DNA from 3 places in the Streptomyces sp. NPDC006925 genome. Region 3 is predicted to be linked to each of the others. Evidence: predicted binding sites of a transcription regulator. Region 3 holds the regulator's gene; each other region holds the start of a gene.
The links. Region 3 encodes HrcA, which represses chaperone genes, less so after heat shock. Its sites were predicted from a motif close to TTNGCACTCNGNNNNNCNGAGTGCNAA; they were not measured.

Region 1: the regulator HrcA is predicted to act here: its motif matches at 1,830-1,856, upstream of groL (chaperonin GroEL).
Region 2: the regulator HrcA is predicted to act here: its motif matches at 2,980-3,006, upstream of groES (co-chaperone GroES).

The regions. Positions count from the first base shown of each region.
Region 1 is NZ_JBIAGB010000009.1:31,844-42,095, reverse strand. Features, by position in the region: gene groL (chaperonin GroEL) at 19-1,647, opposite strand; gene ACFYNS_RS14755 (cold-shock protein) at 2,156-2,359, opposite strand; gene ACFYNS_RS14750 (MoaD/ThiS family protein) at 2,886-3,161, opposite strand; gene thrC (threonine synthase) at 3,348-4,661, opposite strand; SAM riboswitch class I at 4,679-4,828, opposite strand; gene ACFYNS_RS14740 (glucosyl-3-phosphoglycerate synthase) at 5,147-6,148, shown strand; gene ACFYNS_RS14735 (trehalose-6-phosphate synthase) at 6,230-7,852, shown strand; gene otsB (trehalose-phosphatase) at 7,929-8,807, opposite strand; gene ACFYNS_RS14725 (DUF3263 domain-containing protein) at 8,867-9,232, opposite strand; gene ACFYNS_RS14720 (extracellular solute-binding protein) at 9,351-10,252, opposite strand, start outside.
Region 2 is NZ_JBIAGB010000044.1:5,504-15,755, forward strand. Features, by position in the region: gene ACFYNS_RS31450 (hypothetical protein) at 1-1,240, shown strand, start outside; gene ACFYNS_RS31455 (class I SAM-dependent methyltransferase) at 1,253-2,440, opposite strand; gene ACFYNS_RS31460 (hypothetical protein) at 2,514-2,903, shown strand; gene groES (co-chaperone GroES) at 3,165-3,473, shown strand; gene groL (chaperonin GroEL) at 3,654-5,282, shown strand; gene ACFYNS_RS31475 (SDR family oxidoreductase) at 5,509-6,282, opposite strand; gene ACFYNS_RS31480 (MOSC domain-containing protein) at 6,557-7,225, opposite strand; gene ACFYNS_RS31485 (LysR family transcriptional regulator) at 7,316-8,242, shown strand; partial or broken gene ACFYNS_RS31490 (WhiB family transcriptional regulator) at 8,525-8,851, opposite strand; gene ACFYNS_RS31495 (response regulator transcription factor) at 9,218-9,829, shown strand; gene ACFYNS_RS31500 (sigma-70 family RNA polymerase sigma factor) at 10,173-10,252, shown strand, end outside.
Region 3 is NZ_JBIAGB010000030.1:42,379-52,630, reverse strand. Features, by position in the region: gene ACFYNS_RS28360 (helix-turn-helix transcriptional regulator) at 1-234, shown strand, start outside; gene ACFYNS_RS28355 (cytidine deaminase) at 266-637, shown strand; gene era (GTPase Era) at 726-1,697, shown strand; gene ACFYNS_RS28345 (ribonuclease Z) at 1,750-2,724, opposite strand; gene ACFYNS_RS28340 (histidine triad nucleotide-binding protein) at 2,739-3,122, opposite strand; gene ACFYNS_RS28335 (16S rRNA (uracil(1498)-N(3))-methyltransferase) at 3,177-3,914, opposite strand; gene ACFYNS_RS28330 (nitronate monooxygenase) at 3,911-4,996, opposite strand; gene dnaJ (molecular chaperone DnaJ) at 5,085-6,218, opposite strand; gene hrcA (heat-inducible transcriptional repressor HrcA) at 6,220-7,236, opposite strand; gene ACFYNS_RS28315 (MBL fold metallo-hydrolase) at 7,516-8,259, shown strand; gene ACFYNS_RS28310 (DUF3097 domain-containing protein) at 8,301-9,149, shown strand; gene hemW (radical SAM family heme chaperone HemW) at 9,344-10,252, shown strand, end outside.

The DNA of each region.
Region 1 (10,252 bases), on a different contig from region 3:
CCTGCGTGCGGCTCGGACTCAGAAGTCCATGCCGCCCATGCCACCGGCGGCAGCCGCGTCGGCGCCGGCGGCGGCCTTCTCCGGCTTGTCGGCGATGACGGCCTCGGTGGTGAGGAAGAGCGCCGCGATGGAGGCGGCGTTCTGCAGCGCGGAGCGCGTCACCTTGGCCGGGTCGAGGATGCCCTCGGCGATCATGTCGACGTACTCGCCGGTCGCCGCGTTCAGACCGTGGCCCGGGGTCAGGTTGCGCACCTTCTCCACGATGACGCCGCCCTCGAGGCCGGCGTTGACCGCGATCTGCTTGAGCGGGGCTTCCAGAGCCAGCTTGACGGCGGCGGCACCGGTGGCCTCGTCGCCCGCCAGGTCCAGCTTCTCGAAGACCGAGGAAGCCTGCAGCAGGGCGACGCCACCGCCGGCGACGATGCCCTCCTCGACGGCCGCCTTCGCGTTGCGGACGGCGTCCTCGATGCGGTGCTTGCGCTCCTTGAGCTCGACCTCGGTGGCGGCACCGGCCTTGATGACGGCCACGCCGCCGGCCAGCTTCGCCAGCCGCTCCTGGAGCTTCTCGCGGTCGTAGTCCGAGTCGCTGTTCTCGATCTCGGCGCGGATCTGGTTGACCCGGCCGGCGACCTGGTCGCTGTCGCCCGCACCGTCGACGATGGTGGTCTCGTCCTTGGTGATCTGGACCTTGCGCGCCCGGCCCAGCAGGTCGAGGCCCGCGTTCTCCAGCTTGAGGCCGACCTCCTCGGAGATGACCTGACCGCCGGTGAGGATGGCGATGTCGTTGAGCATCGCCTTGCGGCGGTCGCCGAAGCCCGGAGCCTTGACGGCGACGGACTTGAAGGTGCCGCGGATCTTGTTGACGACCAGCGTGGACAGGGCCTCGCCCTCGACGTCCTCCGCGATGATCAGCAGCGGCTTGCCCGACTGCATGACCTTCTCCAGCAGCGGAAGGAGGTCCTTCACGTTGCTGATCTTGGAGTTGACGATGAGGATGTAGGGGTCCTCGAGCTCCGCCTCCATGCGCTCCATGTCGGTGGCGAAGTAGGCGGAGATGTACCCCTTGTCGAAGCGCATGCCCTCGGTGAGCTCCAGCTCGAGCCCGAAGGTCTGCGACTCCTCGACGGTGATGACGCCTTCCTTGCCGACCTTGTCCATGGCCTCGGCGATCAGCTCACCGATCTGGGTGTCGGCCGCGGAGATGGAGGCGGTGGAGGCGATCTGCTCCTTGGTCTCCACGTCCTTCGCCTGCTCCAGCAGAGCGGCGGAGACAGCCTCGGTGGCCTGCTCGATACCGCGCTTGAGGGCCATCGGGTTGGCACCCGCGGCGACGTTGCGCAGACCCTCGCGGACGAGCGCCTGGGCGAGCACGGTGGCGGTCGTCGTGCCGTCACCGGCGACGTCGTCCGTCTTCTTGGCGACCTCCTTGACCAGCTCGGCGCCGATCTTCTCGTAGGAGTCCTCGAGCTCGATCTCCTTGGCGATGGAGACACCGTCGTTGGTGATCGTGGGGGCGCCCCACTTCTTCTCCAGAACGACGTTGCGGCCCTTGGGGCCGAGCGTGACCTTGACGGCGTCGGCAAGCTGGTTCATGCCACGCTCAAGACCGCGCCGCGCCTCCTCGTCAAAGGCGATGATCTTGGCCATGTGGGTTGGTCCTCCCTGGCTTCCCCCATGCGTCGAGCGCAAGGGGAGGGTTGGATTTCTCCGGACCGCGTGGCGCCCGCGACGGACGGCCTGAGACCCGGTGGTTCCTTCCCCACCCGGCTGCGGCCTCACCGACCCGGTCCTTCTTTGTCACTCTCACTCGCAGAGTGCTAACCCAATGATTAGCACTCGGGCATGGAGAGTGCAAGCGACGGCGAAGCCGTCTCCGTGGGAGTGGTGGCTCGGTGGGGGCACCTCCCGGCCGGAGGCCGGGGGAGGGTGGGCACAGGCGACGGCGGGGGCCTCCGGCCGGGGCGGCGGAGTCGCTCCCGGCCGGAAAGCGGAACCCGAGAGCAGGCCCGGGGCCCGGGAGGCACGAGCTCAAGCGGATGGCGGACGACGGGCGACGGGCCACGGGCAGCAGACAGCAGACAGCAGAGAAGGGGCCGCACCCGAGGGTGCGGCCCCTTCTCCGCTGTGTCTGCAGCTCTGCGCAGTCCGGCGACACTCAGCCGGTCACGCGGACCATGTCCGCCTGCGGCCCCTTCTGACCCTGCGAAATCTCGAACTCGACCCGCTGCCCTTCGTCGAGAGTGCGGTAACCGTCCATCTGGATCGCGCTGTAGTGGACGAACACGTCCGCACCACCGTCGACCGCGATGAAGCCGTACCCCTTCTCCGCGTTGAACCACTTGACGGTGCCCTGAGCCATTCCTAACTCCCCTATTACTGGCCCTTGCGCGAGCCCGCACTTCGCGAACCCGGGTCAGACCTCACCCCCATGAGCAAGCGGGGGCGTGCGCCGGAACGCGTCGACCGCCGCTGAATGTATCTGCACGGACGCCCTGTGCAACAGGTCAATCGGACGAGAATTCTGGGCACGGCTGATCGGAAATAAGCCTCAACTGGTCCCGAAGCAGGGCAAGTCGGGCCAGACATTTGGAGTCTTCGCGACAATTGCCGTCCGGTTTTCGACCGTAACTTGTCCCGTTGTCGTCGCGGCGCTGTCCCGTCCTCGGCCGTGCCCGCCGCGGTCTGCGCGGCGGTCGGCGGGTGCCGGGTGGGGGAACTTCCGTCACTCTACCGCCTCCCGAAACACGGAATCGCCCCCTCCGATTCTCTTCGGAGGGGGCGACCCCACGGCGTAAGCCCTGCTGGCGAGCGGTGGTCCGGGACCCGGCGGGCCGGGGCTGGTCCGGCGGCGGAGGACCGGCCAGACCCGCCGCGCGTGCGACCGGTCAGCCGCCGGCGACCGCCGGAATGATGGAGACACCGGTGCCGTCCGGGGTGGGGGTCTGCAGCCCCTGTTCGAAGCGGACGTCGTCGTCGTTGACGTAGACGTTGACGAAGCGGCGCAGCTTCCCGGCGTCGTCCAGGACGCGGGCGGAGATGCCCGTGTGGTTCTTCTCCAGGTCCGCCAGCACCTCGGCGAGAGTCCCGCCCTCGGCGCTGACCTCGGCCTGACCGCCCGTGTAGGTGCGGAGGATGGTGGGGATCCGGACGTTGACGCTCATGTCGATCTTCCTCACGTGTAGGGGACGCGTCCCAGGGGCCCGCTCCGGCACTCCCGATGCGGAACACCGGGCAAACACCGGGGGGCGGATTTCAGCCGTTCGAGGCGCTGCGGGCCTGCGAAGCCCGCGGCCCCTCGAGGCGCCGCGGTGGCTCCCGGGGCGGCGCGCGCCCCGGGAGACCCCCGGTCAGGCCAGACCGGCCTCGCGGAAGGCGGCCAGGTTGGGGCGGATCACGGCGGTGGGCCGCGCCGTGGCGGCCACGGCGTCGAGGGTCTTGAGTCCGTCGCCGGTGTTCAGGACGACCGTCGTGAGCGTCGGGTCGATGGCACCGGACTCGATCAGCTTGCGGGTCACGCCCAGCGTGACACCCCCGGCCGTCTCCGCGAACACCCCTTCGGTCCGGGCGAGCAGCGCGATGGACTCCACGATCTCGGCGTCGTTCACGTCGTCGACGGCGCCGCCCGTGCGCGTGCAGATGTCGACCACGTACGGCCCGTCCGCCGGGTCCCCGATGGCCAGGGACTTGGCGATGGTGTCCGGCTGCTTGACCGGGCGCACGGCACCGGTGCCGTCCTTGTACGCGCGGGACACCGGCGAGCAGCCCTCGGCCTGCGCGGCGTAGATGCGGTACGGCTTGTCCTCGACGAGCCCGAGCCGGATCAGCTCCCGCAGCCCCTTGTCGATCTTCACGAGCTGGCAGCCGGAGGCGACGGGGATGACGAGCTGGTCGGGCAGCCGCCAGCCGAGCTGCTCGCAGATCTCGTACGCCAGCGACTTCGATCCCTCGGCGTAGAACGGCCGCAGGTTGACGTTCGTGAAGCCCCACCCCTCGCCCAGCGGGTCGCCGATCAGCTCGGAGCAGAAGCGGTTCACGTCGTCGTAGGTGCCGTCGATCGCGACGAGTTCGCCCCCGTAGATCGCGGCCATCACCACCTTGGACTGCTCCAGCCCGTCCGGGATGAACACGCACGAGCGCAGTCCGGCCCGGGCGGCGGCGGCACCCACCGCGCCGGCCAGGTTGCCGGTCGAGGAGCAGGAGAGGGTGGTGAACCCGAAGGCGCGCGCTGCCTCCAGGGCGATGGCGACCGGGCGGTCCTTGAAGGAGTGGGTCGGATTGCCGGAGTCGTCCTTGACGTAGAGCCCGCCGGTCACGCCCAGTTCGGCGGCGAGCCGGTCGGCCTTCACCAGCTGGGTGAGACCGGGGTTCAGGTTCGGCCTCTCGGCGACGTCGGCAGGCACCGGCAGCAGCGGCGCGTAGCGCCACATCGAGGCGGGCCCGGCGGCGATGCGCCGCCGCAGCTCCTCCGGGTCGCCGGAGGGGAGCTCGTAGGCCACTTCCAGCGGGCCGAAACACTCCAGGCACACGAAGCTGGGGCCCAGCTCGGTGCGGGTGCCGCACTCACGGCAGGAGAGGGCCACTGCGGCACCGAGGTCGTAGGGGGTGCTGCCGGCGGTGCCGGTGGAGGTGGTGCTGTTCGCTGCAACTGTCTGCACAGCCATGGAGGCGAGGCCCTTTCTCCTCATCTTCCCCGTGGCGTATCTCGTCACGGGCCGGAATTGGCACCGTCCCCACGAGGCGGTCTCGCCTTTGAGTCCGCGTACGCGCGGATCGCGGGATGGTTGCCGGGGCTTCAACGGGCCGTTCCCTCTGCCCCTCTGGATGAGCTGCACTATGGCTACGGGCGGCCGACAGCCGCCCGGGCGTTTGTGTCGCGGCGACCCCGAGATGCGGAGGTCACCTGCGTTGTTCAAGACTGTAACCGACGGCGGTCACGCTTGAGGGGGACGTCCGAACCGCGAGATGGATCTTCCACTGCTCGTCCTCCCCGGTCCGGGGCGGCAACGGTACCGCCGGGCGCTCCTCGGCCCGCCCCCGGACCCGACCGACCGGCCCGACCACCCGACCACAGATCCGACCGGACCGGCTACAGATCCGATCGGACCGACCACAGATCCGACCGGACCGACTACAGGAAGGCGCGCACGTGCTCGACGAAGTGGGCCGCTGGCTGCGGCGCCGTTCCTGGCGCGTCGCGGACCGGCCGCTGGAGGACCTGCTGGCGGCGAAGCGCCGCACCGGCACCACCGTCAGCGTGGTGCTGCCCGCGCTAGACGAGGAGGCCACCGTCGGCGACATCGTCTCGGTGATACGCCGCGGGCTGGCCACTCCGCACCCCGGCACCGGGACCGCGCTGGTGGACGAGCTGATCGTGATGAACTCCGGCTCCACCGACCGGACCGCCGAGGTCGCCGCGGCCGCCGGGGCCGAGGTGGTCCACCGGGACGAGGTGCTGCCCAGGCTGCCGCCCCGCCCCGGCAAGGGCGAGGTGCTGTGGCGTTCCCTGCTGGCGACCAGCGGCGACATCGTCTGTTTCGTCGACGCCGACCTGCGCGAGTTCTCGCCGGACTTCGTCACCGGCATCGTCGGGCCGCTGCTGACCGAACCGGACGTGCACCTGGTCAAGGCGATGTACGACCGTCCGCTGCGGGACAACCCGGCGGGCGGCGGGCGGGTGACCGAACTGGTGGCGCGTCCGCTGCTGAATCTGCACTGGCCCCTGCTGGCCGGCCTCGTCCAGCCGCTGGGCGGCGAGTACGCGGCACGCCGTTCGCTGCTGGAGCGGCTGCCGTTCCCGGTGGGCTACGGGGTGGAGCTGGCGCTGCTGGTCGACACCCTGGAGCTGGTGGGGCTGGACGCGCTGGCCCAGGTCGACGTGGGGGTCCGGCTGCACCGCAACCAGGACGGGCAGGCGCTCGGCCGGATGGCGACCGCCATCCACGCGGCGGCCGAGCGCCGCATCGCCCGGGGCCCGGCGACGGTGGACGGCACGCGCGGCGCGATCGAGGCGCTGTCGGGCGGCACGGCGCTGACCCAGTTCGAGCGGGACGGGACGGGGTGCTTCGTCCCCCGCGGCCACCTGGTGGACGTCGAGGAGCGCCCTCCCATGTGCACCGTGCCCGAGTACGGGCAGCGGATGGCGGCATGAGCGGCCCGGAGGTACCCCTGTCCGTGTTCGGGGGCCGACGGGCACGTTTGAGCGGTTTCGGCGGTGGCTAGGCTCAGCGGCATGGTCGCTGGAGGAACACCGCCCGGAGCAGCACCGCGGGGAGCAGCATCCCAGGGAGCTGGGGAAGCGCCCGGGGCGCGGCAGGCCGGGGGAGGCTCGGCGCGGGTGCTGGTGGCGTCCAACCGCGGCCCGGTGTCCTACACGCGCGCGGAGGACGGCACGCTCTCCGCCAGGCGCGGCGGCGGCGGGCTGGTCTCCGGACTCTCGGCCATCGGCCCGGAGGCGGACGCGCTGTGGGTGTGCGCCGCGCTCGGCGACGGCGACCGCGAGGCGGCCAGGTCGGCGCGGGGACGGCTGGACCCGGGGGACACCGGCGGGCAGCCGGTGCGGATGCTGGACATCCCGGCCGACACCTTCGAGGCGGCCTACCACGGCATCGCCAACTCCGTACTGTGGTTCACCCATCACATGCTGTACCACACGCCGCTGGAGCCCGCCTTCGACGAGGACTTCAGCGGCCAGTGGGCCGGTTACGAGGCGTACAACGCCGCTTTCGCGGACGCGCTGGCGCGGGAGGCCGACGACGGTGCCGCCGTCCTGGTGCAGGACTACCACCTCGCGCTGGTCCCCGGGATGCTCCGCGCACGCCGCCCCGACCTGCGGATCGGCCACTTCTCCCACACGCCGTGGGCGCCCGCCGACTACTTCCGGCTGCTCCCGGACGACGTCGCCGCGCAGCTGCTGCGCGGCATGCTCGGCGCCGACCGCACCGCGTTCCTGACCGCGCGCTGGGCCCGGCTGTTCGCCGAGTGCTGTGCGCGGGTGCTGGGTGCCACGGTGGAGGGCGGCGGCTTCCCGGGGGCGGACGCCTCGCGCCGCGGCTCCGTACCGCAGGACGCCTCAGCGGAGGACTCCGCACCGGAGGACTTCTCGCTGACGGTGACCTACGAGGGCCGTACGACGCGGATCGGGGTGCATCCGCTGGGTGCGGACGGCGACTTCCTGCGCGAGCGGGCGCACCGGAGTGACGTCGCCGACCGGCTGGCGCAGTTGCGCGATCAGGTGGGCACGGACCCCGAGGGGGCACCGCGCCGGGTCCTGGTCCGGGTGGACCGCACCGAGCTGTCCAAGAACATCGTCCGGGGCCTGTACGCCTACCGGCGGCTGCTGGCCGACCACCCCGAGTGGCGCGAGCGCGTCGTCCACCTCGCGTTCGCCTACCCCTCGCGGCAGGACCTCGCCGTCTACCGGGACTACACGGCCGAGGTGGGCCGGGTCGCCGAGGAGATCAACCGGGAGTTCGGCACCGGCGGCTGGACGCCGGTCGTGCTGCATGTGAAGGACGACTTCGCGAGGTCGCTGGCCGCCTACCGGATGGCGGACGTCGCGCTGGTGAACCCGGTACGGGACGGGATGAACCTGGTGGCCAAGGAGGTCCCCGTGGTCTCGGACGCCGGCTGCGCGCTGGTGCTCTCCCGGGAGGCGGGCGCCCACGAGGAACTGGCGCCGGACGTGCTGTCCGTGAACCCGTTCGACGTGCGGGAGACGGCGGCCGCCCTGCGCACCGCGCTGGAGGCGGACCCGGCCGACCGCGCGGAGCGGACCCGCCGACTGGCCGCGACGGCCACCTCCCGGCCACCGGCCCGCTGGTTCCTCGACCAGTTGGAGGCGCTGCCCGGCTGACCCCGCCCGGGTCCCGCTCGCCCCGGGCCCGCCCGGGGCCGCCGCCGGGCGGTGGCAGCCGGGCGGTGTCCGCGGGTCAGTGCGGCGGCTGGATCCCGTCCGCCAACGCCCGCAGCCAGGCCACCAGTCCGGCCGGGCCCGGAACCCGGACGTCCGCACCGTCGCGGAGTTCCGGAACCGCCTCGGCCGCCGCCTCGGGAGCGCTGTAGAGCAGCAGTCCCGGTACGCCCTCGGCGCGCAGGGCCGCGACGGCGGCGTAGGCGGGCAGGTCGCCGCGGTCGTCACCGGCGTAGACGACGGCGGTGGCGGACCGCTCGCGGACGAAGCCGGTGAGGGCTGCGCCCTTGTCGGCGCCCGGCGGCCGGAGTTCGAGCACCATGCGGCCCGGCTCCACCACGAGTCCGTGCCGTTCGGCCAGCGCGTACAGCGGCTCCCGCAGCCGGTCGAGGGCCTCGTCGGGCGAGGCGGCGCGCCGGGTGTGCACGGCGAGCGCCCGGCCCTTGTCCTCCGTCCAGGTGCCCTCCGGTGCTTCGGACTCCCGCAGCAGCCCGGGGAGTTCGGCCCGTACCGCGGCCACTCCGGCGGGTGGTTCGGGGGCGCGGACGACCGGGTCCGCCGCGTCCCACCGTTCGGCCCCGTAGCCGCCCAGGACGGTGAGCCCCTCCAGCCCGGCGGCGCCGTCGAGGCCGCCGTACCGTACGGCTTCCGCCGCCGGGCGGCCGGTGATCACGGCGACACCGGCCAGCCGCGGGGCGAGCCGCGCCAGCGCGGGGACCGCCTCGGGGTGCGCCCGGGCCTCCCGCGGATCGCCGACGATGGGCGCGAGGGTGCCGTCGAAGTCGAGTGCGAGCACGGTGCGCGCGGGGTCGGCGCGGACGGCGGCGAGCCCGGCGCGCCCCGCCTCCGTCTCGGATTCGGGCAGCGGCGGATGCGCGGAAGGCGGCGGAAGCGACATGTTCGCACCCTAGCGAGCGGGCGGGTGCCGGGCCCGAGGGTCCGGCGGAATGTGCGGTTCTAGTGGGTGCGGTCCCGGGCGGCCTGCCGGAGGCGCCGCAGGCGGTTGACCGTCACCGGAGCGTGCCGGGCCGCGCGGGGGTCGTCGAGCAGCGCGTTGAGGTACTGGTAGTAGCGCACGGGCGACATGCCCAACTGCTCCCGGACGGCGCGCTCCTTCTCGCCGGAGGAGGGCCAGCCGCGGGCCGCGAAGGCGAGCACCGCGCGGTCCTCCGCGGAGAGGTCGCCCGCTGCCGGGTGCGCCGCGCCGTCGGGACCGTCCCCGGCCGCGTCCGCGGTAGCGTCGGCAGGCCGGTCCGGCGTACCGGACGCGTCCGTCCCGCCGTCCGCGCCGCCGCTGTCCCGCACGTCCTCCGTACCGCTCACGCTTCCACCGTACGTGCCGGGGCAGCCGCCGCGGCCGCGCGGGAGGGGCGCTCGGCGTCAGCGGGGGCCGCCCGGCGCAGAGAGAGCGGCGCCTCGGCACCCGCAGCCGCGCTCGGCGTCAGGAGGGCTTCGCCTCCTCCTCGGCTTCCGCCTTGCGCTGGAGTTCGGTGAGCACGGCCTTCGGGTCGCCGCCCTTGACGGCGGCCTGCCCGATGGATTTCTTGATGGTCGCGTTGGTACTCGCCCAGGAGACCTTGCCCACCGGGTAGAACTCGGCGCCGGCGAGCTGGTCGAGGAAGGGCCAGAGCTTCTTCTGCTCCTTGTCCTTGCGCATCTTCTCGGAGGCGCTGGTGGTGACGGGCAGCAGTCCGTACTGGGACACGAAGGAGTAGTGGTTCTTCGTCTCGAAGACGAAGGCGAGGAACTTGCCGCACGCTTCGCGGTGGCCGTTCTTCTTGAACGCCATCATCCAGTCGGCGACGCCCAGGGTGCCCTCGGCGGGGCCCTTGCTGCCGGGCAGCTTGCCGGTGCCGTAGGAGATGTCCTTCTTGTCGGCCTGCTGCATCAGGGTGGGGTGCCCGTTGAGGATGCCGACGTCGCCCTCGGTGAACGCGTCGAACAGCTTCTGCCGGTCGGTGCGCTGGGGGCTGGGTTCGGTGTAGCCGGGCGTGACGAGGTTGTCGCGCAGCCACTGGAACGTCTGGATGTTCTCGGGGGAGTTGATGGTGTAGTTGCCCACGCTGTCGACGTAGGCGCCGCCGTTGCCGAGCATCCACATCAGGGACTCGCCCTGCGCCTCCTCGGGGCCGAGCGGCAGGCCGTAGGGGATCCGCACCCCGGCGGACTTCAGGGCGCGGGCCGCCGACTTGAGCTCCTGCCAGCTCTCCGGCGGCTTCTCGGGGTCGAGTCCGGCCTTCTCGAAGAGGTCCTTGTTGTAGAAGAGCACCCGGGTGCTGGCGACGAACGGCAGTCCGTACTGGACGCGGCGCACCTCACCGGCCTCGGCGAGCGAAACGAGGA
Region 2 (10,252 bases), on a different contig from region 3:
GGTGGCGAAGATCAAGGCGTCCGGTCTGCCCGTCCGGGTCGTCGTCGTCCCGCTCATCTCCGGTGACGCGTGGGGTGGCGACCCGGAGAAGATGGTCGATGTGGTGCGCTACCGGATGGCGGAGGGCGCGCAGAAGAAGGCCGTCTACATGACCCTCAGCACCAACGAGGGGTACCTGGACGGCTTCGAGTTCCCCCGCGACGGCCAGTACCAGGCGTTCTGGGGTGTCGCCGCGGTCGGCCACCAGGACGACATGAAGGGCCGGAGTCTCTACGCCAAGTTCTCCCGCGCGCTGGAGATCGTGCGGTCCGGCGACGGCGAGAAGCAGTACGAGAAAGCCACCGCGGACCTGCACGACGACGACCCGGCGGAGCGCGACAGCGCTGCGGACGGTGGCGGCGCGGACGACAGCGCCGGGGACGGTGGCGGCGCGGACGACGGCGGCGGGGACGGTGGCGGCGCGGACGACAGCGGTGCGGACGCCGGCCCCTCCCCGCTGCTGCTCGGGGTGCTGATCGGGTCGGCGGTGGCGGTGCTCGCCGCCGCGGTGCTGGGCTTCCGCACCGTGCGGTGGCGTGCGCGGACCTCGGCGCGGGCGCCGTTCACCTCGCCGCGTTCCGTCTTCGCCACCGCGCGCACGGCGGGCGTGCGGGACCTGCGCAAGCGCGCCCAGCGTGAACTCCTCGCGTACAACGAGAAGCTGATCGCCCATGAGCCGGGCGAGCACGCCGACAGCGACCTGCTCCAGCTCTCCCTGGACGCGTACGCCGCGGCGTGCACCGTGCTGGACGAGGCCCGCGACACTCCAGACCTCGCGGGCGTCCTCGCGCTGCTGCACGAGGGCCGGGACGCGCTGGAGCGCTCCGAACCGGCTCCCCGCAGCCGCCGCAAGGCCCGGGCCGCGGCGCCGACGCTGCCGCTGTGCTTCTTCGACCCGCTGCACGGCGCCGCCGCCGAGCGGATCCGCTGGCGCCCGCTGGGCCGCCGCGAGGCCCTGCGCGTCGCCGCGTGCCGGGAGTGCTCGGCGGCGGTTTCCGCGCGCCGCGTGCCGGAGGTCCTCACCCACAAGCACGACGGCCGCCGCATCCCGTACTTCGAGGTCCCGCCCGAGCACAGTCTGTGGGCCGCCACCGGCTACGGCTCGCTGACCGAGGAGCCGCTCACCGGGCGCGTCCTGCGCGGCGACTTCACCCGCACCACCCGCACCACCCGCACCAAGCGTTCCCGCCGCGGGCGCTGAGGTCCGCGCGGGTCAGGCCAGCGGATGCCCGAGCAGCATGCTGGGCGCGCCCGCGATCCGGGTGAGGAAGACGGTGCAGGAGCCGGGCGCCGCCTTCGGGTCCAGCTTCAGCTTCCGGCGCAGCTCCTCCGGTTCGACCGCCGAGCCGCGCTTCTTGACGGTGACGACACCCACGCCGCGCTCCCGCAGCAGGGCACGCAGCTTCTTGACGTTGAACGGCAGCGCGTCGGTGATCTCGTACCCGGTCGCGAACGGCGTCGGGTGCACCGCGTCGGTGGTCACGTACGCGATCGTCGGGTCGATCAGCCGCCCGGCCACCCGCTGGGCCAGCTCGGCGACCAGGTGGGCGCGGACCACCGCGCCGTCCGGCTCGTAGAGATACCGGCCGACCGGCCCCACCTCCGGGTCGGGCAGCCCCTCCCCGGCGAGGGTCTCGCCGGCGGGCAGCAGCGTCGCGCGCACGCCGCCGGTGCCCGTCCGGCCGCCGCCGAACCACAGCACCGCCTCCTTGACGTCGCCACCGCAGGAGACCCATTCCGCTTCCGCCTCCGCGGGCACCGCCTCGTGCGGGATGCCGGGCGCCACCTTCAGCGCGGCCAGCGGTGCGGTGCGGGCCGTCCGCACGGCCCAGCTCAGCGGCGGCGAGTAGCCCTCCGGATCGAAGACCCGGCCCCGCCCGGTGCGGCGGGCCGGGTCGGCGAAGAGCGCGTCCCAGCCGCCGGTGTCCACCTCGGTGACGTCGGCGCACCGCACCTCGACCAGCTCCGCGAGCCCCAGCGCCGCGGCGTTGGCGCGGGCCACCGCGCAGGTGAGCGGCGAGCGGTCGACGGCCAGCACCCGGATGCCCTCCCGGGCCAGCGCCAGCGCGTCGGCCCCGATGCCGCAGCACAGGTCCACGGCGCTGCGGACGCCGAGGCTGCGCATCCGCCGGGCACGGTGCCCGGCCACCTGGGTGCGGGTGGCCTGTTCGAGCCCGTCCGCGGTGAAGTAGAGGGCCTGCGCGTCGGCGGGTCCGAACTTCGCCTCGGCGCGGGCGCGCAGCCGGCTCTGGGCCAGGGCCGCGGACACCAGCGCGGGTTCGTGCCGCTGCCGCAGCCGCGTCGCCACGGCGAGCTCCTGCGCGGGCTCGACCCCTCGTACCTCCCGCAGCAGCGCCTGCCCCTCGTCGGAGAGCAGCTCCGCGAACACCTCACGATCCACCCGCCCATTGTCCCGCGCCGCTCCCGCAGCCCGTGCGCCGGGCCGTGCGGGCGTGGTCTCGGGGGGGCGTGCAGTGACGACACGCGCCCAGCCCGGCACCCGGGCCCGAGCCCTGATACCGCTCCTCTCCGTGCGGGCGCGTGGGGTCGTCCGCGCTGTCCGCGCTGTCCGCGCAGCTCCGTACACGGCCGCCGGGCGCGCAGTCGGCGTCCGCGCGGCCAGGTCACCTCGGCGTCCGCGCGGCCAGGTCACCGAGGTCTCCGGCGCGCTCGCGACCGTGGCGGCGCAGGCGGGCCACGCCGTGCTCGCCGCGCGCGGCGAGTGGATCACCGACGAGAAGCGGCTGCTCACCCTGGCCGGACTGTGCGGCTTCGACGCGCCGACCAGCGGGCCGCGGCCGGAGCCGGAGGCTCTCGTGCAGGCGGTGGAGCAGTTCGAGGCGCTGCTGGAGGGCGCGGGCTGACGGGCGCGGAAGGGGCGCGAGCCGCCGAGCGGGGACGGGTGAGGGCGCCTGTCAGGTTCGGCGCGAGCCGGTGCGGCTAGCACTCCGCTTGACCGAGTGCTAAGCCAGGCATAATCTCGACCTTGGCACTCTCCCCGTGTGAGTGCCAGCAGTACGCGACGGGCAGATCCGGCACCCGCGACGACGGATCTACCAGGTCGCCACTCCAGACATAAGCCCTCAGTTTGACGTATTGAGATCTCCGAAGGGGGAGGTCGGATCGTGACGACCGCCAGCTCCAAGGTTGCCATCAAGCCGCTCGAGGACCGCATCGTGGTCCAGCCGCTCGACGCCGAAGAGACCACGGCCTCGGGCCTGGTCATCCCGGACACCGCCAAGGAGAAGCCCCAGGAGGGCACCGTCCTGGCCGTCGGTCCGGGCCGCTTCGAGGACGGCAACCGCCTGCCGCTCGACGTGTCCGTCGGCGACATCGTGCTCTACAGCAAGTACGGCGGCACCGAGGTGAAGTACAGCGGCGAGGACTACCTCGTCCTCTCGGCCCGCGACGTTCTCGCGATCGTCGAGAAGTAGTACGGCGAGAAGCAGTACGGACTACGGACGCGGCAGCTTCCCGAAGCCGCAGCGTGCAGTCGATACGCGCCCTGGTGCCCGCTCCTCACGCGAGGTAGCAGGGACCAGGGCGCGGCTCGTACGGGCCGACACGGGCGCGTACGAGACGTGCGAGACGTGTGAGAGGACACAACAGCTTCCATGGCGAAGATCCTGAAGTTCGACGAGGACGCCCGTCGCGCCCTTGAGCGGGGCGTCAACAACCTCGCCGACACCGTGAAGGTGACCATCGGCCCCCGCGGCCGCAACGTCGTCATCGACAAGAAGTTCGGCGCCCCCACCATCACCAACGACGGCGTCACCATCGCCCGTGAGGTCGAGGTGGAGGACCCGTACGAGAACCTGGGCGCCCAGCTCCTCAAGGAGGTGGCGACCAAGACCAACGACATCGCGGGTGACGGCACCACCACCGCCACGGTGCTGGCCCAGGCGCTGGTCCGCGAGGGCCTGCGCAACGTCGCCGCCGGTGCCTCCCCGGCCGCCCTGAAGAAGGGCATCGACGCCGCGGTCGCCGCCGTCTCGGACGAGCTGGTCAAGACCGCGCGCCCGATCGACTCCAAGGAGGACATCGCCTCCGTCGCCGCCCTGTCCGCGCAGGACAAGCAGGTCGGTGAGCTGATCGCCGAGGCGATGGACAAGGTCGGCAAGGACGGCGTCATCACCGTCGAGGAGTCCCAGACCTTCGGCCTGGAGCTGGACTTCACCGAGGGCATGGCCTTCGACAAGGGCTACCTCTCGCCGTACTTCGTCACCGACCAGGAGCGTATGGAGGCCGTCCTCGACGACCCGTACATCCTGATCCACCAGGGCAAGATCAGCTCCATCCAGGACCTGCTGCCGCTGCTGGAGAAGGTCATGCAGGCCGGCTCCAGCAAGCCGCTGCTGATCATCGCCGAGGACGTGGAGGGCGAGGCCCTCTCCACCCTCGTCGTCAACAAGATCCGCGGCACCTTCAACGCCGTCGCCGTCAAGGCGCCTGGCTTCGGCGACCGCCGCAAGGCGATGCTCGGCGACATGGCGACGCTCACCGGCGCCACCGTCATCGCCGAGGAGGTCGGCCTCAAGCTCGACCAGGCCGGTCTCGACGTGCTCGGTTCCGCGCGCCGCGTCACCGTCACCAAGGACGACACCACGATCGTCGACGGTGCGGGCAAGGCCGAGGACGTGCAGGGCCGCGTCGCCCAGATCAAGGGCGAGATCGAGGCGACCGACTCCGACTGGGACCGCGAGAAGCTCCAGGAGCGCCTCGCCAAGCTGGCCGGCGGTGTGTGCGTGATCCGCGTCGGCGCGGCCACCGAGGTCGAGCTGAAGGAGAAGAAGCACCGCCTGGAGGACGCGATCTCCGCGACCCGTGCGGCGGTCGAGGAGGGCATCGTCTCCGGCGGCGGCTCCTCGCTCGTGCACGCGGTCAAGGTGCTGGAGGGCAACCTCGGCAAGGAGGGCGACGAGGCGACCGGCGTCGCCACCGTCCGCCGCGCCGCGGTCGAGCCGCTGCGCTGGATCGCCGAGAACGCGGGCCTGGAGGGCTACGTCATCACCGCCAAGGTCGCGGAGCTGGAGGCCGGCCAGGGCTTCAACGCCGCCACCAGCGAGTACGGCGACCTCGTCAAGGCCGGTGTCATCGACCCGGTGAAGGTGACGCGCTCCGCGCTGGAGAACGCCGCCTCGATCGCCTCGCTGCTGCTGACGACCGAGACGCTCGTCGTCGAGAAGCCGGCCGAGGAGGACGAGGCCGCGGGCGCGGGCCACGGCCACGGGCACGCCCACTGAGGCACCCCGCCGTCCGGTGAGGGCGCACCCCGTCGCGGGGTGCGCCCTCGCTGCTTTCTCCGGCTTCCCGCGGCCTACCGCGACTTCCCGCGGCCTACCGCGACTTTCCGCGACTTTCCGCGACTTTCCGCGACTTTCCGCGACTTTCCGCGGCCTTCCGCGACTGTCCGCGGCTTTGGCGGCGGCCCGGGCCGGGGCCGCGGAGCCATTCCGGCGCCGCCCGGCCCTACTTCGGGCCGTACTTGCGTCCCGTGGTCGAGGATGCCTTGGCCAGCACGCCGCGCGGGATGAGCCGGGAGGCGCCCAGCAGGGCCTTGTACCGGGGATCGGGGACCGACAGCACCTTGCCGCGCGCGAGGTCCCGCAGCGCCGTCTCGACCACCTGGTCCGCGTCCAGCCACATCCACCGCGGAATGTCGGCGGAGTCCATCCCGGCCCGGTCGTGGAACTCCGTGCGGACGAATCCGGGGCACAGGGCCATCAGCCGCACCCCCTGACCGGCCAGATCCTTGGCGGCGCCCTGGGTGAACTGGGTGACCCACGCCTTGGAGGCGCCGTAGGTGCCGCGGGGGAAGAAGGCGGCCACGGAGGCGACGTTGATGACCCCGCCGCGCCCCCGCTCGCACATGGAGGCGGTCGCCGCCGACGTCAGCCGCAACACGGCTTCGCAGTGCACTTTGAGCATCGTCAGCTCGTCGGCGACGGACACCTCCAGGAAGCGTCCCTTGTTGCCGAATCCCGCGTTGTTGACCAGCAGGTCGACGGGGTGTTCCCGGGAGTTCAGCCGGTCCTCGACCGCGGCGATGCCCTCCTCCGTGGCCAGGTCGGCGGTGACGACGTCGGCCTCCACCCCGTGCCGGTCGTGCAGTTCGGTCGCCTCCCGCCAGAGCCGGTCGGTGTCCCGCGCGGCGAGCACGAGGTGGTAGCCGCGGCCGGCCAGCCGCCGGGCGAAGGCGGCGCCGATACCGGCGGTGGCTCCCGTAATCAGTGCAGTCGTCATGCGGCCACGCTATCGGCCCCGAACGGCTGCTGATTCGCCGTCCGGCCGCCTCGGCGAGGGTAGGGCACCCGTACGAACCCGCCGTCCCGCCACGGCCGGACGAGGCTCCGCAGCCGGGTCGGGCCGGGCCGGGCCGGGCCTGGCGGGGCCGCGGCTCGCTCGACCACGCCACCGCCGGACTGCGGCTCACCCGCGGCGCCGTGGCGGCCCGTCAGTCGGCAAGGGCGCCCCGTCAGTCGGCAAGGACGGCCCGTCAGCCGGCGAGGACGGTCCGTCAGCCCGGGATGCGGCGCAGCGCGTGCTCCCGCGCCTGCGGGTCCAGCGCCTCGCCCGCCGCCAGTACGCGCGGCAGCAGTTCGGGTTCCCGGGTCAGGGCGCGGAACACGAAGCTGACCGACACCTCGTGGTCGGGGCGGTGGACGACGGTGACGGGATCGCCCGCGCGCACCTCGCCCGGCTCGACGACCCGCAGATAGGCGCCGGGCATCCGGCGGTCCGTGAACCGCTTGACCCAGCCCTGTTCGCTCAGCCAGCCCGCGAAGGTGCGGCAGGGGACCCGCATGGAGCACACCTCCAGCAGCGGTCCGGTGCCGGGTGCGCCGAGCTGCCAGCGCTCTCCGATGCGCGCGTCGTCGACCGGGACGTCGCGGGTGGTGAGGTTCTCGCCGAAGACGCCGTTGGGCAGCGCCCGGCCCAGCTCGCCCTCCCAGAAGTCCAGCTCCTCGCGGGCGAAGGCGTAGACCGCCTGCTCCTCGCCGCCGTGGTGGCGCAGATCGCCGATGGTGTCGCCGGCCAGTCCGCTGCCCCCGGTGCCGCGCGGGCCGGGGGCGGTGACGGTGACGGCACCCTCGACGGGCCGCTTGTCGATGCCGGTCAGACCGCCTTCGGCGGCGGTGTGCTCCGAGCGGTGGGGCTCGGCGAGGTTCACGGATAGCAGCTCCATGCGCCGAGGCTACCGAGGAGCACCCCAAGGAGCGAGCCGATTCCGGCGGCGCTCCCCAAGGCATCCTTATGCTCGCCTATGCTCGGGTGCATGATCGAGGCCCGTCATCTGCGTGTCCTGCGCGCGGTCACCCGAACCGGATCCTTCTCCGCCGCTGCGCGTGAGCTGGGCTGTACGCAGCCGGCCGTCAGCCAGCAGATGAAGGCGCTGGAGGCCGCCGCGGGCACTCCGCTGCTGGTGCGGACGGGCCGTGAGACGCGGCCGACCGAGGCGGGCGAGGCGCTGGTCCGGCACGCCACCGGGATCCTGGCGGGGCTGACGGCCGCCGAGGAGGAGGTGGCGGCGTTGGCCGGGCTGCGGGCCGGGCGGGTGCGGCTGGTCTCCTTCCCCAGCGGCAGCTCCACGCTGGTGCCCACCGCCGTCGCGGCGATGCGGGCCGCTCACCCGGGCACCCGGGTCTCGCTGGTGGAGGCGGAGCCACCGCGCTCGGTGGAGATGCTGCGGGCGGGGGACTGCGAGATCGCGCTGGCCTTCCGCTACGACCCCGTGCCGGGCGAGCACGTCCCGGGGGAGCACGTCCCGGCGGAGGACTGGGAGGCGGACGACCTGGTGGTCCGGCCGCTGCTGACCGACCGGCTGGTGGGGCTGGTGCCGGAGGGGCACCCCTTCGCGGACGCGGAGGAGGTCGGCATCGGCACCCTCGCCGAGGAGCCGTGGATCGCCGGCTGTCCCCGCTGTCGTCGGCACCTCGTCCAGGTGTGCGAGGCGGCGGGGTTCACGCCCCGGATCGACTTCGCGACCGACGACTATCCGGCGGTGGTGGGCCTGGTCGGCGCGGGGCTGGGGGTCGCGGTGCTGCCGGAGCTGGCCGTGGAGTCGGTGCGCCCGCGGGGGACGCGTGCGGTCCGGGTGGCGCCCGCCGTGCAGCGCGAGGTGGTCGCGCTGACGCTGCCCGACCTCGCGCGGGTGCCCGCCGTCGCCGCGATGCTGGACCGGCTCGCGGCGGCCCGGGGCTGACCGCCGCCCCGGCCGTGCCAGGAGGCGCGGGCGGGCCGGACGGCGTGTGCGCCGCGTGAGGGAACGTTTCCGCACGGCGTCCGGGTTTCCTCGGTGCCGCGCGGTGCCCGGGTATGCGGTCGGCCGGGCGGGATCCGCTCACATCTCGCCGACCGGTTCGGCGGCGTGCTCGGCCGCACCCCCGTGGGCGGGCGTACCGCCAGGGTCTTCCGCCCCGTCGGGAGCTGCCCCGTCGGGAGCTGCCCCGTCGGGAGCTGCCCCGTCCGGAGCTGCTCCGCCCGGGGTCGACGGCCGCTGGTCCTGCGCGGGGCTGTGCGTGGTCACCAGCCGGTTCCTGGCCCGGCCCAGCAGCTCCTCGCGCTCGTCCTCGGTGAGTCCGCCCCACACCCCGTAGGGCTCGCGCACCTGGAGAGCGTGCGCCGCGCACTCGGCGCGCACGGGGCAGCGCATGCACACCTCCTTGGCGGACGCCTCCCGCGCGCTGCGGGCGGCGCCGCGCTCCCCCTCGGGGTGGAAGAACAGCGAACTGTCCACCCCGCGGCAGGCGGCCAGAAGCTGCCAGTCCCACAGATCCGCGTTGGGTCCAGGAAGGCGGGAGAAGTCTGCCATCGCGTCTCTCCTGAGTGCTGCTGGAGGTGATCTGACACTCGTGCGTAAATATGACTCTTTCGCGAATCTAGCGATCAAACTCGCAAAACGGAAGTAATGCATCTGAATAGGGCACTTCAGGATTAATGGTGCGTCGGTCGCCGCAAAGCCGGGATGTTGCTGCTCTGTGTACGGACGCTCACGTAGAGTGCTGAGGACGGCGGCTGAAAGCCGTAACTCTTTCGGGTGACCGTCGTTGAGAGAGCGAAAGCGATTGGTTCGGAACCGGCCCGGGGCGCAGTCCTCCGCGGCCGTCAATCGCGCAGGTGACGATTCTCAAGCAGCCTGGAGGCTCAAGGTGATGCGCATCAGCAGCGGAGGGCGGCCATGACATCCGTCCTCGTATGCGACGACTCCCCGCTCGCCCGAGAGGCCCTGCGCCGCGCGGTCGCGACCGTGCCCGGCGTCGAGCGTGTGACGACGGCGGCCAACGGCGAGGAAGTCCTCCGCCGCTGGGGCGCCGACCGGTCCGACCTGATCCTGATGGACGTCCGGATGCCCGGCCTGGGCGGAGTGGAGACCGTGCGGCGGCTGCTCTCCGCCGACCCCGGCGCCCGCATCATCATGCTGACGGTGGCCGAGGACCTCGACGGCGTCGCCCTGGCCGTCGCAGCCGGTGCCCGCGGGTACCTGCACAAGGACGCCTCCCGCGCCGAGCTGCGCGCGACCGTCACCCAGGCGCTGGCGGACCCCACCTGGCGGCTCGCCCCCCGGCGGCTGCGGTCGGCGGAGATGGGCGCGGCGCCGACCCTCACCGCGCGGGAGATCCAGGTGCTGGAGGGCATGAGTCACGGCCGCTCCAACGCGGAGATCGGGCGTGAGCTCTTCCTCTCGGAGGACACCGTCAAGACGCACGCCCGGCGGCTCTTCAAGAAGCTCGGCGCCTCGGACCGCGCGCACGCGGTGGCGCTCGGGTTCCGCTGGGGCCTCGTCCGCTGACCTGGTGCCGGGTGTCCGCCCGGGGCACCTCCCGGCCGCAGGCCGAGCACGTCCCGCCTCGCGCGGCAACCGCCCGTCCGCCCGCTCGTCCGCGCCCGGAACCGGTCGCCGACGAGTGGGACGGCGGCCCCGGCCGGGCAGGTGTTCCCGCGGATTTCCCCCGCGGCTGCCGAGAAATCTCGCGCGTGCCGCATGCTTGTTGTATGGAGTTCCTCGGGGACCTGTCGGTCAGGCGTGAGGGGAGGGCGTGGACATGAGGGCCAGTGCGCCTGCTCATAACGCTTCGGCTCACTTCTACGAGCGCGGTGCGGCGAACCGCGCGGCGTCGGTGCACCATGGACCGATGCGCGACGACGAGAGCGGGCCGCCGCCGACCGGGGCCGCGGACGCGGCCGAGGTCGCCACGGTCGGCAAGCTCGTCCA
Region 3 (10,252 bases):
CGCGAGCTGTGGGAGCTGGGCGATGTGTGCCGGCCCGGTCAGCGGGTCAAGGAGCTGGATCATCCGGCCGTGGGCGCGCTGCACTTCGAGTCGACGACGCTCCAGGTGCCGGCCCGCCCCGATCTGCGGCTCATTCTGCACAACCCGATCCCCGGCACCGGCACGGCCGAGAAGCTGCAGCGGCTGGCCGAGCCGGAGGCCCGCCGCGCGGCCCTCCGCCAGGTCGCCGGATGAGGCGGCCGTCGGGGCACCGCGGGCAGCGCATATGCTCGCCGTCATGAGCGACCAGAGCACCGCGGGGCCGACCCCGGAGGACCGCAAGATCGTCACCCTGGCGCGCAGCGCCCGCGCCCGCAACGCCGTCCCGGAGGGCGCCGCCGTCCGGGACGAGACGGGCCGCACCTACGTCGCCGGGTCGGTGGCGCTGCCCTCGCTGCGGCTGTCGGCACTGCGCACTGCCGTGGCCATGGCGGTGGCCTCGGGCGCCACGTCCCTGGAGGCCGCGGCCGTGGTCTCGGAGGCCGCGCAGGTCCCGGCCGAGGACCTGGCGACCGTGCGCGACCTGGGCGGGCCGGCCACCCCGGTGCTGCTCGCGGGCCCGGACGGCGAGGTGCACTCGACGGTGCCGGCGGGCTGAGCCGCCGGACGGCCGCCCGCTGCCGCCGGTCCCCGGGAGGGGACCTCGGCGGCCGGGGCCGCACCGTCCATCAGGGACAATGGTCGTCATGAACGCATCCTCCGCCACCACCGGCGACCCCGAAGGCCGCACCCAGGGCGAGGCGCCGCACCGCTCGGGCTTCGCCTGTTTCGTGGGCCGCCCGAACGCGGGCAAGTCGACACTGACCAACGCGCTGGTGGGCACGAAGGTCGCGATCACCTCCACCCGCCCGCAGACGACCCGGCACACGGTGCGCGGCATCGTGCACCGGCCGGAGGCGCAGCTCGTCCTGGTGGACACCCCCGGCCTGCACAAGCCCCGCACCCTGCTCGGCGAGCGCCTCAACGACGTGGTGCGCACCACCTGGGCGGAGGTCGACGTCATCGGCTTCTGCGTACCGGCCGACCAGAAGATCGGGCCCGGCGACCGGTTCATCGCGGCCGAGCTGGCCGAGCTGAAGAAGCGCACCCCGAAGGTCGCGGTGGTCACCAAGACCGACCTGGTCTCCCAGCAGGCACTCGCCCAGCAGCTGCTCGCCGTGGACCGGCTCGGGCGGGAGCTGGGCATCGAGTGGGCAGAGATCGTCCCGGTCTCCGGCACCGAGGGCTCCCAGGTGGACCTGCTGGCCGACCTGCTGGTGCCGCTGCTGCCCGAGGGGCCGCCGCTCTACCCGGACGGGGACCTGACGGACGAGCCGGAGCAGGTCATGGTCGCCGAGCTGATCCGGGAGGCGGCGCTGGAGGGGGTGCGGGACGAGCTGCCGCACTCGATCGCGGTGGTGGTCGAGGAGATGGTGCCCCGCGAGGACCGGCCCGCCGACCGCCCGCTGCTCGACGTCCACGCCAACATCTTCCTGGAGCGGCCCAGCCAGAAGGGCATCGTCATCGGTCCCAAGGGCAAGCGCCTCAAGGAGGTGGGCAGCGCCTCGCGCCGGCACATCGAGGCCCTGCTGGGCACCCCCGTCTATCTCGATCTGCATGTCAAGGTCGCCAAGGACTGGCAGCGCGACCCCAAGCAGCTGCGCCGACTCGGCTTCTGACACCGCGTCGGGTATCCCACCGCCGCGGCCCGGGCCTCGGCGCCCGCGCTCCTCAGCCGCGCGGGGGCACGGGGATGCGCATCAGGTCACGCGCCGCGGTCAGTTCGCCCCGGAACCCGGCCGAGCGGGCCTCGGCAGCGAACAGCGCGGTGTCCTGGTAGCGCTGCGAGAAGTGCGTGAGCACCAGGTGGCGTACGCCCGCCTCGGCCGCCACCCGGCCCGCCTGGAAGGCCGTCAGATGGCCGGAGACCTCGGCCAGTTCCGACTCGGCCCGCAGGAAGGTCGACTCGATGACGAGCAGGTCGCAGCCCTCGGCCAGCTCCCGCACCCCGTCGCAGAGCCGGGTGTCCATGACGAAGGCGAAGCGCTGCCCGCGGCGCGGCGCGCTGACCTCCTCCAGCCGCACCCCCCGCAGCTCCCCCTCCCGCTGGAGGCGGCCCACGTCCGGTCCGCGGATCCCCCGCTCGGCCAGCCGTCCGGGCAGCATCCGCCGCGTGTCGGGCTCCGTCAGCCGGTAGCCGAAGGTGTCGATGCGGTGCGAGAGCCGACGCGCCTCCAGGGTGAAGGGCACCCCCGGCTGCCGCGCGCCGTGCTCTTCCGGGATCCGCTCCCGGCCCGCGGCCGTGAGGTGCTGCCCGGAAGCGGCCACCAGGACGCCGGGCTCCTGCACGGGCGCCTCCCGCAGCCGGAGGGTGTCGTGGAACGGGGTGGCGTGCCGCAGCCGCTCGAAGTACCGCTGCCCGCTCGCCGGGTAGTGGGCCGTCACCTCGTGCGGCACCCCGTCGAGGCTCATGTGCTGGATGACGCCGGGCAGGCCGAGGGTGTGGTCGCCGTGGAAGTGCGTCAGGCAGATCCGGGTCAGATCGTGTGCCGCGACGGTGGTGTGCAGCATCTGCCGCTGGGTGCCCTCACCGGGGTCGAACAGGATGCCCTCGCCGTCCCACAGCAGGACGTACCCGTTGTGGTTGCGCTGCCGGGTGGGAACCTGGCTGGCGGTGCCCAGGACGACCAGTTCGCGCGCCGACACCGTCCCTCAGCACCTCATCCGGGGGGCCATTCGAGACCGCGGCCGCCGAGCACGTGCGCGTGCGCGTGGAAGACCGTCTGACCGGCGCCGGAACCGGTGTTGAAGACCACCCGGTACCCGGTGCCCGGCCCGCCGTCCGGTACGGCGATCCGCTCCAGCGCCGCCACCTCCCCGGCCTCCCGCACCACGTCGGCGATCAGCTCCGGGGAGGCCGCCGCGAGGGACGCCGCGTCCGGGTAGTGCGCCTTCGGGATCACCAGCACATGGGTGGGCGCCTGGGGGTTGATGTCCCGGAAGGCGACGGTCGTGTCGGTCTCCCGCACCAGCGTCGCGGGCACCTCACCCGCGACGATCTTGCAGAACAGGCAGTCCTGCTGCGGTTCTCCGTTGGAAGCCATGCCGGGATGCTACCCGAGGGACGGCGCTGTCCCGGGTGTCCGGACGGGGTCCCCTCACCCCCACCGCCCGCACCGGGCGAGCAGCACCGCGGTGGCCGCCGTACCGGCCGTGGAGGTCCGCAGCACACTCGGCCCGAGCCGCAGCGGCGCGGCCCCGGCCCGCGCGAAGAGCTCCAGTTCCTCCGGCGCGACGCCGCCCTCGGGGCCGACGACCAGCACGATCTCCCCCGCCTCCGGCAGGGCCGCCGAGGCCAGCGGCGTGCTGCCCTCCTCGTGCAGCACGGCGGCGAAGTCGGCGGACTCCAGCAGCGCGGCGACCTCCCGGCCGGAGGCCAACTCGGCCACCTCGGGGAACCGCAGCCGCCGGGCCTGCTTGCCCGCCTCCCGCGCCGTGTTCCGCCACTTCGCGAGCGACTTGGCCGCCCGCTCCCCCTTCCATCGGGTCACCGCGCGGGACGCCGCCCACGGCACCACGGCGTCCACGCCCGTCTCCGTCATCGTCTCCACGGCCAACTCCCCGCGGTCCCCTTTGGGCAGCGCCTGGACGACGGTGATCCGCGGGCGGGGCGCGGGCTCGGTGCGCACCTCGCGGACGGCGACCTCCAGTCGGTCCTTGCCCTCGGCCGCGGTCACACTCCCGTACGCACCGGTGCCCGCGCCGTCCGTGAGGACGACCTCCTCACCCGGCCGCAGTCTGCGGACCGAGACCGCGTGCCGCCCCTCCGGACCGTCCAGCACCACCGTGCCGGGCCGCAGCAGCCCGGCGTCGGCCAGGAACACCGGCGCGCTCACGATCCCACCTCCCGCAGCTCGGCACGTGCCTCGTCGCACTCCGCCCTCAGCACCTCCACGAGCTGCCCGGCGGGCAACTCCCGGGCCAGCCGGTGCCCCTGACCCGCCCACAGCGCCATCGCCTGCGGGTCGCCCGCCTTCGCCGCCGCCCGGCGCAGCCCGGCCGTCAGATAGTGCAGTTGCGGATAGGCGGCGGGGGCGTACGGGCCGTGCTCGCGCACGAAGCGGTTGACCAGCCCGCGCGCCGGGCGCCCCGAAAAGGCGCGGGTCAGCTCGGTGCGGGTGAAGTGCGGGTCGGTCAGCGCCCGCTTGTGCAGCGCGTGGGCGCCGGACTCCTCGGTGGCCAGGAACGCGGTGCCCAACTGGGCCGCGACGGCACCCGCCGCGAGCACGGCGGCGATCTGCCGGCCGCGCATCAGTCCGCCCGCGGCCACGAGAGGAAGCTGCACCGCTTCCCCGACCTGCGCGAGCAAGGACAGCAGCCCGATGCCGGCGCTGCCCCGGTCGCCCTCCGGATCGTCCCGGTGCGTGCCCTGGTGGCCGCCCGCCTCGACGCCCTGCACGCACAGGGCCCGGGCACCGGCCGCCTGCGCCGCCCGCGCCTCGGCGACCGAGGTCACGGTGACGACGGTGCAGGTGCCCAGCGCCGCGAACCGCTCCAGCACCCGGCGGGCGGGGCAGCCGAAGTGGAAGGAGACGACCGGCACCGGATCGTCGTGCAGGATCGCGAGCTTCGCCTCGTAGGCGTCGTCGGTCTTGCCTTCCGGGTCGCCCAGCTCCGTCTCGTACCAGGCGGCCTCACCCGTGAGCTGCTCGCGGTAGACCTCGACCGCGGCGGGGTCGGCGCTGCGGGGCTGCGGCATGAACAGGTTGACGCCGAAGGGGCGCCCGGTCAGCTGCCGGAGCTGCCGGATCTCCTCGTACATCGCCTCCGGCGTCTTGTATCCGGCGGCGAGGAAGCCCAGCCCCCCGGCCTCGCACACCGCCGCCACCAGCTCGGGGCGGGAGACCCCGCCCGCCATCGGCGCCTGGATGAGGGGATGCGCAGTCAGCTCGGAGAGCGAAGGCGGCGAGGTGGACATGACCACATCCTGTCACGTCCCCTGTACGGCCCCGGCGCACCGTCCCCGGTCCCCCGGCCCGGGGGACCCGCGGCCCCGCCGCCCGCGCTCAGCGTCCGTTGAAGGCGTCCTTCAGGCGCGAGAACAGCCCCTGCTGCCCCGGCTGGAACTGGCCCGTGGGCCGCTCCTCGCCGCGGAGCTTGGCCAGCCGCCGCAGCAGCTCCTCCTCCTCCGCCTCCAGCTTGGTCGGGGTCGTCACCTCGACATGCACGATGAGCTGGCCCCGGCCCCCGCCGCGCAGGTGGGTGACGCCGCGCTCGTGCAGCGGGACCGACTGGCCGGACTGGGTACCGGGACGGATGTCGATCTCCTCCATGCCGTCCAGCGTCTCCAGCGGCACCTTCGTGCCCAGCGCCGCCGCCGTCATCGGGATGGTGACGGTGCAGTGCAGATCGTCGCCGCGGCGCTGGAAGGTCGAATGGGCGTTCTCATGGATCTCCACGTACAGGTCGCCGGCCGGGCCCCCGCCCGGGCCGACCTCGCCCTCGCCCGCGAGCTGGATGCGGGTGCCGTTGTCGACACCGGCGGGGATCTTCACGGTGAGGCTGCGCCGCGAGCGCACCCGGCCGTCCCCGGCGCACTCCGGGCACGGGGTGGGCACCACGGTGCCGAAGCCCTGGCACTGCGGGCACGGCCTGGACGTCATGACCTGGCCCAGGAAGGACCGGGTGACCTGGGAGACCTCGCCCCGGCCGCGGCACATGTCGCAGGTCTGCGCCGAGGTGCCGGGCGCGGCACCGTCGCCGCTGCAGGAGTTGCAGACGACGGCCGTGTCGACCTGGATCTCCTTGGTGGTGCCGAACGTCGCCTCTTCCAGGTCGATGTCCAGCCGGATCATGGCGTCCTGGCCCCGGCGGGTGCGCGAGCGCGGGCCGCGCTGCGCCGCCGTGCCGAAGAAGGCGTCCATGATGTCGCTGAAGTTGCCGAAGCCCCCGCCGAACCCGCCGGCGCCGCCGCCCGCGGCACCCGAGGCCGGGTCCCCGCCCAGGTCGTAGACCTGCTTCTTCTGCGGGTCCGAGAGCACCTCGTAGGCGGTGTTGATCTCCTTGAACCGCTCCTGGGTCTTCGGATCCGGGTTGACGTCCGGGTGCAGCTCGCGCGCGAGTCTGCGGAACGCCTTCTTGATCTCGTCCTGCGAGGCGTCACGCTGCACGCCGAGGACCGCGTAGTAGTCCGTCGCCACCTTATGACTCCGCCAGGATCTGTCCGACGTACCGTGCCACTGCGCGTACAGCTCCCATCGTTCCGGGGTAGTCCATGCGGGTCGGTCCGACCACGCCGAGTTTGGCGACTGCTTCGTCGCCCGAACCGTAACCGACCGAGACGACCGATGTGGAACTCAGCCCCTCGTGCTGGTTCTCATGCCCGATTCGTACGGTCATACCCGGATCCTTGGCTTCTCCGAGCAACTTCAGCAGCACGACCTGCTCCTCCAGCGCCTCCAGAACGGGCCGGATGGTGAGCGGGAAGTCGTGCCCGAAGCGGGTGAGATTGGCGGTCCCGCCGATCATCAGCCGCTCCTCGGTCTCCTCGACCAGGGTCTCCAGCAGGGTGGCCAGCACGGTCTGGATCGTGCCCCTGTCGTCGGCGTCGAACGCCTCCGGCAGGTCCTGCACCAGGGAGGGGACCTCGGTGAACCGCTCGCCGACCACCCGGCTGTTGAGCCGGGCGCGCAGGTCGGCCAGCACCGCCTCGCCGATCGGCGCCGGGCAGTCGATCAGCCGCTGCTCGACCCGGCCGGTGTCGGTGATCAGCACCAGCATCAGCCGCGCGGGAGCCAGCCCGAGCAGTTCCACGTGCCGCACCGTCGAGCGGGTCAGCGACGGGTACTGCACCACGGCCACCTGCCGGGTGAGCTGCGCCAGCAGCCGCACCGTGCGGCCGACGACGTCGTCGAGGTCGACGGCGCCCTCCAGGAAGTTCTGGATGGCACGGCGCTCGGGCGAGGAGAGCGGCTTGACCCCGGCGAGCTTGTCGACGAAGAGGCGATACCCCTTGTCGGTGGGGATGCGGCCCGCGCTGGTGTGCGGCTGGGCGATGAATCCGTCGTCCTCCAGCGCCGCCATGTCGTTGCGGACCGTGGCCGGGGACACCTTGAGGTTGTGCCGCTCGGTGAGGGCCTTGGAGCCCACCGGCTCCTCCGTGCCGACATAGTCCTGGACGATGGCGCGGAGCACTTCAAGTCGACGCTCGCTGAGCACGGCGCACACCTCCCGTCCGGCCGCTGATCCGAGGTCCCGTTTCCGGCGGCTGTCCCCTGGCACTCTTCGTGCCGGAGTGCCAAGCCCCTGGGCCAGTGTACGGCCGGTCACCACAGCCGGGGCAAGGGCCGCCCGCCCGCGGGCCCGACGGTACCCCGCACGCACTCCCGGACGCGGCTTCCGGGAGCGGCTTCGGAGGCCGCTGGCGGGCCGTCTTCCGGAGCTGCTTCCGGAGCGGCCGAGAGCGCCGCACCCGGGCGCTGCGGTTAGCGTCGTCCCATGCAGCCGTTCGCAGAAGACGCCAGGCAGGACCCGTCGGCCGCCGCCAGCCGCTGGGAGCAGATCGCCCCCGGGGTGCTGCGGCGCAGGCTGCCGCAGTGGGACGCGACGGTCGGAGCCGTCGCCGGGGACAGCGGCGCGCTGCTCGTCGACACCGGGTCCAGCCTGCGGGAGGGCGCCGGAATCCGCACCGACGTGGCCGCGCTGCTGGGGCGCCGGGTGACACGGATCGTCCTCACCCACCCGCACTTCGACCACATCTTCGGCACCGCCGTCTTCTCCGGCGCCCAGGTGTACGCGGCCGTCGGTGTCCGCGAACTGCTGGCCCGCAGCACCGACGTGCTCCGCGACGACGCCGTGGCGCACGGCCTGCTGGAGGACGAGGCGGGCGAGGCGGCCGACGTGCTGGTGCGCCCGCACCATCCGGTCAGCGGGCAGCTCACCCTCGACCTGGGCGGACGCGAGGTCGTGCTGGTGAACGTGGGCCCCGCGCACACCGAGCACGACCTGGCCGTCCTGGTGCCCGGCTCCCCCGACGTCGTCTTCTGCGGCGACCTGGTGGAGGAGTCCGGTGCGCCGCAGGCCGGCGCGGACGCCCACCTCGCCCGCTGGCCTGTCGCGCTGGACCGGCTGCTGGCCCTGGGCGGCGAGGACGCGGTGTACGTGCCGGGACACGGAGCGCTGGTCGACGCGGCGTTCGTACGCACGCAGCGGGACGAGCTGGCGCGCCGCTCCACGCCGTGAGGGAGGCAGCCGGCCGCGGGGCACGTAGCAGAATGAGCGGCATGCGCAGCCGTTACGACAATCCGGACCTGACCCCTCCGTGGAAGCGGCCCCGAGCCGTGCCGGAGGTGGCCGCCGAGCCGGACCTGGTGGTGGAGGAGATCAGCACCGGCTTCTGCGGGGCCGTCGTGCGGTGCGAGAAGACCGCCGAGGGCCCGACCGTCACCCTCGAGGACCGCTTCGGCAAGCACCGGGTCTTCCCCATGGCGGCGGCGGGCTTCCTGCTGGAGGGGCGGACGGTGACGCTGGTGCGGCCCACGCCCGGCAGCGGGCCCGACGCGGGCGCCTCGGCCGGGCGGCCGCGGACGGCCTCCGGCTCGCTGGCCGTACCGGGCGCCCGGGCCCGGGTGGCACGCGCCGGCCGGATCTACGTCGAGGGGCGGCACGACGCCGAACTGGTCGAGAAGGTGTGGGGCGACGACCTGCGCATCGAGGGGGTGGTCGTGGAGTACCTGGAGGGCGTCGACGACCTGCCCGCCGTCGTGGAGGCGTTCTCGCCCGGCCCCGGAGCCCGCCTCGGAGTGCTGGTGGACCACCTGGTGCCCGGCTCGAAGGAGTCCCGGATCGCCGCGGAGGTCTGCGGGGACCACGTGCTGGTGGTGGGGCACCCGTACATCGACATCTGGGAAGCGGTGAAACCCGCGTCGGCGGGCATCCGGTCCTGGCCGCACGTTCCGCACGGCCAGGACTGGAAGACCGGGGTGTGCCGCGCCCTCGGCTGGCCGGAGCACACCGGGGCCGCCTGGCAGCAGCTGCTGGGCCGGGTGCGCAGCTACAAGGACCTGGAGCCGGCGCTGCTGGGCCGCGTGGAGGAACTGATCGACTTCGTGACGGCCCCGGACCACACCTGACCGGCCCGGCGAGCCGCCCGGCCCCGGGCCCGCGGAGGCGCGCGCCCGGACCGCGGGAGCGGGCGCGCCCGGACCGCGGGAGGGTGCGCCGGTCCGGGCACGCGCGAGGTGCCCGCGGCCGGTCCGGGCGCGCCCGTGCGGCCCCCGGAACCGGCGGCTGCCACATCCGCACGCGGACCGGGGACAATGGACGGATGCCCTCCGCACTGCCCGACGGCGAGCCCGTACCGCACGACGGTTCGCTCCCCCCGCACGCGCTGACCCGCGGCGCCCACAGCGCACGCCCGCTCGGCGTCTACATCCACGTCCCGTACTGCGCCACCCGCTGCGGCTACTGCGACTTCAACACCTACACCGCCACCGAGCTGCGCGGTGCCGACGGCGGGGTGGCCGCCTCGCAGGAGAACTACGCACACAGCCTCATCGAGGAGATCCGGCTGGCCCGCCGGGTGCTGGGCGAGGATCCGCGCCGGGTCGGGACGGTGTTCGTCGGCGGCGGCACCCCCACCCTGCTGCCCGCCGCCGACCTGGGCCGCATGCTGGCGGCCGTCCGGGAGGAGTTCGGACTGGCCGAGGACGCCGAGATCACCACCGAGGCGAACCCGGACTCGGTCGACCCGGGCTATCTGGCCGAGCTGCGGGAGGCGGGGTTCAACCGGATCTCCTTCGGCATGCAGAGCACACGCGAGCACGTGCTGCGGGTGCTGGAACGCACCCACACACCCGGCCGGCCGGAGGAGTGCGTCGCGGAGGCCCGCGAGGCAGGCTTCGCGCACGTGAACCTGGATCTGATCTACGGGACGCCGGGCGAGACGGACGAGGACTGGCGCGCCTCCCTCGACGCCGCGCTGGCCGCGGGCCCGGACCACATCTCGGCGTACGCGCTCATCGTGGAGGAGGGCACCCGGCTCGCCCGGCGCGTGCGGCGCGGCGAAGTGCCGATGACCGACGACGACGTGCACGCCGACCGCTATCTGATCGCCGAGGAGCGGCTGACCGCCGCCGGCCTGGAGTGGTACGAGGTCTCCAACTGGGCGGCACCGGGCGACCCGGCCGCCCGGTGCCGGCACAACGAGCTGTACTGGACGGGCGCCGACTGGTGG